2 regions of the Exiguobacterium sp. HSB13 genome follow, and region 2 is predicted to be linked to the other one. Evidence: predicted binding sites of a transcription regulator. Region 2 holds the regulator's gene; the other holds the start of a gene.
The links. The regulator LexA, encoded in region 2, represses DNA repair genes until DNA is damaged. The targets are predictions, from matches to a motif close to CGAACATATGTTCG.

Region 1: the regulator LexA is predicted to act here: its motif matches at 2,797-2,810, upstream of uvrB (excinuclease ABC subunit UvrB).

The regions. Positions count from the first base shown of each region.
Region 1 is NZ_JBUZOM010000001.1:1,855,734-1,860,168, reverse strand. It holds gene ACZGCQ_RS09850 (S41 family peptidase) at 47-1,471, shown strand; gene ACZGCQ_RS09845 (PDZ domain-containing protein) at 1,494-2,657, shown strand; gene uvrB (excinuclease ABC subunit UvrB) at 2,863-4,435, shown strand, end outside.
Region 2 is NZ_JBUZOM010000001.1:434,133-438,567, forward strand. It holds gene glpK (glycerol kinase GlpK) at 1-751, opposite strand, end outside; gene ACZGCQ_RS02225 (MIP/aquaporin family protein) at 795-1,496, opposite strand; gene ACZGCQ_RS02230 (metal-binding protein) at 1,683-2,153, opposite strand; gene lexA (transcriptional repressor LexA) at 2,185-2,799, opposite strand; gene yneA (cell division suppressor protein YneA) at 3,011-3,298, shown strand; gene ACZGCQ_RS02245 (YneB family resolvase-like protein) at 3,344-3,997, shown strand; gene ACZGCQ_RS02250 (DUF896 domain-containing protein) at 4,111-4,347, shown strand.

The DNA.
Region 1 (4,435 bases), 1.4 Mb from region 2:
TACTGAAAAAAATACTGCGTTTTTTAATGGAAGTGGGGAATCAAGCGTGAAAAAATCTACAACAGCAGTCATCGCGGTCAGTACCTTCGGGCTTGGTTTAGGGGCAGGCGCCGTCGGGATGCTAGCGGCTGGCGGAACGGATTCTGTCTCGACGTCATCGTCGTCGGCGAATGCGTCGGGTGATTGGAAAAAAGTCGATCAGGTCCGTCAAATGATCGAACAGAACTATCTAGAGGACGTAACGGATAAAGAACTGCTGGACGGTGCGTTGTCTGGCATGGCGGAAGTGCTTGACGATCCGTATTCCGTCTATATGGATGAGTCGGAGACGGCATCGTTCAATACGAATCTATCGTCTTCGTTCGAAGGGATCGGTGCGACACTTGAACAAAAGGGCGAGTCGATCGTCATCGTCTCACCGATTAAGGGATCACCTGCTGAAAAAGCCGGGATCAAACCGGGTGACGTCATCTTAGAAATCGACGGCAAGTCGACGAAAGGGCAAAAGACGGATCAAGCGGTCAAGAAAATCCGTGGTGAAAAAGGAACGAACGTCGTCCTGACGATTCAGCGCAGTGGACAAGACGCGATGGACATCACGATCAAACGGGATACGATTCCGATCGAAACGGTCTATACGTCGACTGAGGACGTTAACGGGAAGAATATTGGTGTCTTGCAAGTGACGCAGTTCTCAGAACCGACGGCTAAAGAGTTCGAAAAGGGGCTCGCGAAACTTGAGAGTCAGAACATCGATGGACTCGTCATCGACGTTCGTGGGAATCCGGGCGGTCTTTTGACGGCTGTCTCAAGCATGATTGCACCGTTCATTCCGAAGGACGTTCCGATTTATCAAGTCGAGAACAATAAAGGGGAGCGGCAGCAGGAATTCGGGAAGGCAGACGAGAAGAAACCTTATAACATCGTCGTGCTCGAAGACGGCGGATCAGCGTCAGCCTCTGAGATTCTGGCAGCCGGTCTGAAGGAAGGTGCCGGGGCTGAGGTCGTCGGTACGAAATCGTTCGGTAAAGGCATCGTTCAAAGTGCGTATGATTTGAAGGACGGTAGTGATTTGAAGTTGACGACGAACAAATGGCTGACGCCGGACGGCAACTGGATCCACAAAAAAGGGGTCGAACCGACGATCGAAGTCAAGCAACCAGCGTACTTCAACGTCACGAAGATCCTGACTGATCAGAAGTCACTTGCAGTCGGTGACTACGGTAAATCGGTCGAAAACGCTCACCTCGTCCTTGAAGCAATCGGTTACGAGCCAAAAGGACAGGATGGGTATTTCGGTGACACGATGAAACAAGCCGTCGAAGCCTTGCAAAAGGATGCGAAACTCGACGTCACTGGAAAAATCGATCAGCAGACAGCGGGTGAGATGGAGACACGTCTCCTGAAGAAACTCGAAGACGACAAAAATGACGTCCAGCGGAAAAAAGCACTCGAGGTCGCTGCTCAATAATAAGGAATGGAAAGAGGTCTGAATGCGCGTGGAATTACTCGATGAAATTGGTTGGACCGCGATTAGTCTCATCGCCAGTCCGACCTTGTGGTTAGCACTCCTTGTCAGTTGGGTCATCGGCATCCGGCGTGTCAAACGGGAACGTGGATTGTTCCGCTCCCGGACACACGGAAAACGAAGCGATGTCCTCGAAACACTTTTACCAGGGTTACTCGTTGGTCTCGTCTTATCCGTCGTCAGTGGCTGGCTCGGATTGACGCTGACGCCGCAATACGCTCTGTTGTTACTTGGACTCTCGAGCGTCTTGCTGTTGGTCGGGATCGTCCGCTTAAACGTACCGCTTTGGCCGATCGTCTTGCTTGGACTTGCCGGCTGGTTCCTAATGGATTCACGTCTTGATCCAGTTCGAACGGTTGAGCCGAAAATGATTTTATTGCTTGCGACGTTAACGCTCGTCGCGGAATGTCTACTCGTCTGGTGGCGTGGGCAACGGCGCCTGTCACCGTCACTCGTCGTCTCGAAGCGTGGTCGCTTCATCGGTGGGCTGTCAGCGAATAAACTTTGGCTATTGCCTTTGCTCGTCTTTGTTCCGGGCGACGTGCTTGAAGCCTGGTGGCCACGTTACAGCTTCCCAGAGCTCGTTCCGATCGTTCTCTGGTTACCGATCGGCTTCAGCTTCCTCTTTACGGGTAAGTTGCCGAAAGAATTGATGCGTCCGCTCGTTCAAGGACGTTTGATTACGAGTCTCGTCGCGATTCTATTGACGGTTCTTGCATACGTCACCGGACAAGCTGAATGGCTGTACGGGATCGTCTTGTTGCTCGTTCTGCATATCCTATTGCATCAGCGGGTCAAACGCTTGAACCGGGCACAGACACCATTGTTCCTCAATGGAACGCGTGGTGCTGTCATTCTCGGGACGCTACCTGATAAACCAGCTGCCGAGATGGGCTTGATTCCGGGCGAAGCGATTTATAAAGTCAATGGTGAGAAGGTCGATTCGGAAACATCGTTCTACGAAGCCATCCAAAAACACAAACCGTATCTGCGTCTTGAAGTCATGAACCATAACGGCGACATCCGGTTTGCGCAACGTGCCTTCTATGAACAAGATCATCATGAACTTGGTATTCTGTTCGTCAACGAGCCGGTCCATGGTCGCACTAAAGTGCGGTCCTTGCATTAACGAGTACATCCCTGTCACGGAACAGCCGTGACGGGGATTTTTTTGTCGGCAGAAAAATCGAGGATCAACACTCGAAGCAAAAAGAAACTTTTGCATTTTCGAAAAAAAGGGTAACTTCCTAAAAGGAGCACTTCATAATCGAATGTTTGTTCGTAAAGTGGTACAATAAAAATAGATTTTTTACGTGATGAGGGGGAAGCAAACGATGGAATTTGAACTCGTTTCACCATTTGAGCCAGGCGGTGATCAGCCGACGGCAATCAAAAAATTGGTGACTGGGCTAAAACAAGGCGAACGACATCAGACGTTGCTTGGGGCGACCGGTACCGGGAAGACGTTCACGGTCTCGAACGTCATCAAGGAAATCAAGAAACCGACGCTCGTCCTTGCCCACAACAAAACACTAGCGGGACAACTCTACTCGGAGTTCAAGGAATTCTTCCCGAACAATGCGGTCGAATACTTCGTTAGTTTTTATGATTATTACCAACCGGAAGCGTATGTCCCATCGACGGATACGTTCATTGAGAAAGACTCTTCGATCAACGACGAGATTGATAAACTACGTCACTCGGCGACGTCCGCCCTGTTCGAACGGGAGGACGTCTTAATCGTTGCGTCTGTCTCGTGTATCTATGGTCTCGGTAACCCGGAAGAGTACAACAACCACGTCTTGTCACTGCGTGTCGGCAATGAGATGGGGCGGAACGAGATGCTCCGTCGTTTAATCGACATTCAGTATGAGCGAAACGACATCGACTTCCAGCGTGGACGCTTCCGTGTCCGGGGAGACGTCGTTGAAATCTTCCCGGCGTCACGCGACGAACAGTGTGTCCGAGTCGAGTTCTTCGGTGACGAGATTGAACGGATTCGTGACATGGATCCGCTGACAGGTGAGATCGTCGCGGACCGCGAGCACATCTCGATCTTCCCGGCGTCCCACTTCGTGACGGGGGATACCCGTCTGCAGAAAGCGATCGCGAACATCGAGAAGGAACTGGAAGTGCAGCTTGCGAAATTACGCGAAGATAATCAGTTACTTGAAGCGCAACGCCTTGAGCAACGAACGAACTACGATCTCGAGATGATGCGTGAGATGGGCTATTGCTCCGGAATCGAGAACTACTCGCGTCATTTGAACTTGATGCCAGAAGGGGCAACGCCGTATACGTTGCTCGATTACTTCCCGAAGGACTTCTTGCTCGTTGCCGATGAGTCGCACGTCACACTGCCGCAAATTCGCGGGATGTATAACGGAGACCAGGCACGGAAACAAGTCCTCGTCGATCACGGCTTCCGTCTTCCATCGGCAAAAGACAACCGTCCGTTACGGTTCGAGGAGTTCGAGGAAAAAGTCAGTCAGGCAATCTATATCTCAGCGACACCAGGACCATATGAACTCGAACATTCAAAAGAGATGGTCGAGCAAATCATTCGTCCGACCGGCCTCGTCGATCCGACGATTGAGATTCATCCAATCACGGGACAAATCGATTACTTGATGGATAACATCCGTGACCGGGTCGCGAAGAACGAACGTGTTCTCGTGACGACACTGACGAAGAAGATGGCAGAAGACTTGACCGATTACTTGAAAGAGAATGGTGTCAAGGTCAACTACATGCACTCGGAGATCAAGACGCTGGAACGGATTGAAATCATCCGTGACTTACGACTCGGGAAATACGATGTCCTCGTCGGGATCAACTTATTACGAGAAGGACTCGATATTCCGGAAGTCTCACTCGTGACGATTCTTGATGCCGATAAGGAAGGGT
Region 2 (4,435 bases):
AGAGTGCGGCTTGTTGGTCACCCGCAATCCCAGCGATAGGCACTTCGTAACCGAAGAAGTGATACGGTACCGTTTTGTCGTAGACTTCACTCGATTGACGAACTTCTGGCAACATCGAAGCAGGAACACCGAGGATATCGAGTAACTCTTCATCCCATTTTTGTTCGTAGATGTTATACATCAATGTTCGTGAAGCGTTCGTGTAGTCTGTGATGTGCGTTTTTCCACCAGACAGTTTCCAAACGAGCCACGTATCGATCGTACCGAAGAGCAATTCACCGTTCTCTGCCTGCTCACGTGCACCTTCGACGTTGTCGAGGATCCATTTGACTTTCGTACCAGAGAAGTAGGCATCAATCAAAAGCCCTGTTTTATCACGGAACTTCTGGTTCAAGCCTTGTTCTTTTAAGTCGTCACAGATACTAGACGTTTGACGCGATTGCCAAACGAGTGCGTGATAGACAGGTTTGCCTGTTTCTTTGTTCCAGACGACCGTCGTTTCACGTTGGTTCGTGATTCCGATTCCGGCGATTTGCTCCGGTTTGATATCTGCTGTACCGAGTGCTTCAGCCATGACAGCAAGAATCGAACCCCAGATTTCGTTTGCATCATGCTCGACCCAGCCTGGTTGCGGGAAGTATTGTTTGAATTCCCGTTGTGCCGAGTTGACGATTTTCCCATCGTGATCGAAGATGATCGCACGTGAGCTTGTCGTACCTTGGTCGAGTGCTAGGATATACTTGTTTTCCATTTCGAAATCCCCCTTGAGCGGTATGTGTTAGTGAGACGTGATCTTAGTAGATCAATTGATAGATGAACACGGCAAGCGCTCCACCGATGATTGGACCAACGACAGGAATCCATGAATAGCCCCAGTCAGATGAACCTTTATTCGGAATCGGTAGGATAGCGTGCGCGATACGCGGTCCAAGGTCACGAGCCGGGTTGATGGCGTACCCTGTTGTACCACCAAGTGATAGACCGATGACGACGACGAGTAAACCAACGATGAGTGGTTTTAAGCCGTCACCGAATGTCGATAGACCGAGTGCCAAGATACCGAAGACGAGAACAAATGTCCCGATAATCTCAGAAATCAAGTTCGACGGCGTATGGCGAATCGCTGGACCTGTTGCGAACACACCGAGTTTTGCTGCTTGATCATCAGTCGCTTCAAAATGTTTCATGTAATGAAGCCAAACGAGAATGGCGCCGATGAAAGCTCCGACAAGTTGTCCGGCAATGTAGATCGGAACGTCTGCCCACGGTAGATCAGAGTTCAAAGCAAGTGCGATCGTCAATGCGGGATTCAAGTGCGCTCCACTCTCAGCAGCGACGAATGCTGCTGTCATGACGGCAAGACCCCAAGCGAACGTGATGACAATCCATCCGCTGTTTTCCGACTTCGTCTTTTTCAAGACGACACCGGCGACGACACCATCCCCGAGCAGGATGAGGATCATCGTACCGATCATTTCTAGTACAAAGTTATTCATGCAAAAACCCTCCCTTTGGATTAAAGCAGATAATGGCCTTTCTACTTTAAATTACTCCGATTTGAGAACGTTTTCAATACATATAATTGAAATATAGGAATGGAAATTTTTTATTTTGATGTTTAAAGATACGAAAAAGTGGATAAGAAAACACCTCATTCCACTTGCGAGCAAGCAAAAGAGGTGTTAACGGCGACGCTTTTTTCTTTTTTTAGGTCGAAACCAACTGCTGGAATAATCTAGTAGGATATGAATCGTGCTCGCCACCATGATACCAACGACGAAGGCAGGCAAGGAAGCAAACCACGAATCAATCGTAGCAGAATCAAGAACCTGAAAATATAGACTTAAAAATAGTAGCGGAATCAGAATCGCTGCACTGTAAAGAAGTCGGATGATATCTCCGATGATCAATCCATGCGACCAGATCGAGCGGTGGGGCATGATCTTGACATAAGGCATCCACAGGACTCGAAATGGTCCGAAGCGATAATAGGGTTCTGACTTTAAATCGAGGTCGGGTGACAACCAAAGCGTACCGACAGCGATACCAATGGCGGTCGGTAACCAATCCGTTTGTTGCGTTGCGACCGAATACGCAACGTAACCCGTCAGTGCAACGGTATTAACGGTATCATGTACATTTCCTGAAGGCATGAAAAAAGACCAGTCGTAACTGGTCCCTCCGTCAATGAATCGTCCGATACACGCCGATTACCTTACCAAGAATGGAGACATTATCGAAATACATCGGATCCATCGAGTCATTTTCTGGTTGTAGACGTACCTGTTGATCTTCTAAGAAGAACCGTTTCACCGTCGCTTCGCTATCTTCGGTCATAGCTACGACGATTTCTCCGTTTTCTGCTGTGTTTTGTTGGCGCACGATGACACGATCGCCGTCAAGAATACCTGCGTTAATCATCGATTCACCATCGATCGTTAACATGAAGACCGTTTCGTTTCCTACATAATGTGCAGGGAGTGGGAACTGTTCTTCGATGTTTTCAATCGCTGTAATCGGAAGACCCGCTGTGACTTTCCCGATGACGGGAACATGGACGATGGCTTCCGTGATTTCTTCAGGCTTATCAAGCAATATCTCAATCGCACGTGGTTTCGTCGGGTCACGGCGAATCATTCCCCGTTTCTCGAGTCGATCCAAATGACCGTGTACCGTCGAGCTAGACGCGAGTCCGACTGCTTCTCCGATTTCACGAACTGATGGTGGATACCCCTTCAGTTTCACTTCAGAGACGATGTAGTCGAGAATCTCTTGTTGGCGCTTAGACATTTTCCGCATACGAATTGCCACCTCTTTCTGGATTGAAGTTTGAAATGTAAGAATATATGTTTCTAGATTCACTATAACATAGAACAAATGAGCGTACAAACAATTGTTCGACATTTTGTGTTGACCGAACACGGGTTCTGTGTTTATTATGAGTTATGCGAACAATTGTTCCGCGAACATTTATTCTAAATCATTCATTTCATATTTGGAGGGATTCATGATGATTCATACGATTCGTACTCATGCTTTTTCAATTCTCTTCTATGCATTAAGTATTGCCTTCGTGATCTTTTTACTCACACCACGCCCTGATGAAAAGGTAGCGCAACTGATGACCGCTTCCGTTACGGTCGATGAGAACGCTACAGTTGAACAAATTGCTGAAGTCTACAATGATGGTTCGATGTCAGATGAAGAATACGTCAACTGGTTGATCAAAAATAATGATGTCGAGACAAAACACGTCATCTCAAAAAGCAAAATCGTTGTACCAATCGCACAACAATGACAAAATGGAAAAGTTGTGAAAGAACGAACAGGGATGTGAGGTACGATGAAGGTCGTGATTTATTGTCGGGTGTCGACCGAAAAAGAAGCACAAGATAGTTCGATTGAACGCCAACGGATGGAGCTTTCCAAGGTCGCGTCTCAAAAGGGCTTTGATGTCATAGACATCGTCTCTGAAAAAGAGAGTGGATATGACGTTGATCGGGAAGGAATGCTGACGGTTCTTGACCATGTGACACGTGATGCGGTAGATGCGGTACTCGTGACGGATGACACACGAATTGGTCGGGGGAATGCGAAAATCGCTATTTTGCACACGTTTAAGAAGCACGGTGTTCGGTTGATGACACTTGATTCGGATGGAGAATATCAGCTTGCTGATGCAGAAGCAATGGTCCTTGAGATCGTCTCGCTCGTTGAAGAATATCAACGGAAACTGCACAATGCAAAAATCGCGCGCGGCATGCGGCGAGCGGTCGAACAAGGCTTTCGTCCGGAGCGTAATCTCAATCGTCAAGGAGAGAACGCCGGGCGTAGTCGAAAAGACGTACCGATCGAAGAAATCGTACGTCTCCGAGAGCTCGGGTTGACGTTTTCAGATATCGCGATTACGCTTCGCGGGATGGGGCATGATATCTCAAAAGCAACGGTCAATCGTCGATATCTTGAATACCGCGAATTGACGCCTAGTTCGGAATGAGAAGCAAGTAACCCGTCGACGGACGCGGTTAACTTGCTTTTTTTAGTAAGCTCTTTTACAGTAAGAATACAATTGAACTACTCAAGTTTGAGTCGTACAGAAAGAGGGATTCCATGTTATCACAAGAGCAATTAGATCGAATCAATGCATTAGCGAATAAATCAAAAGTCGAGCCGTTATCGGAAGCAGAAGCAGCAGAGCAAAAAGAGCTACGTGCAGCGTATCTCGCAGCATTCCGTGGATCGTTTAAAAACCAACTCATGGGCATGAAAATCGTCGATGAAGAAGGTACGGACGTAACACCAGAGAAATTAAAACAAGCACAAGAAGAAGAACGGAATAAACAATAATCGTTTTGTTTCTTCTTAATAATCGTTTGTTCCTTCTTATAGAAGAAAGAGGTTTCGCGTTAAGCGGACCTCTTTTTTGTTTAGAGCT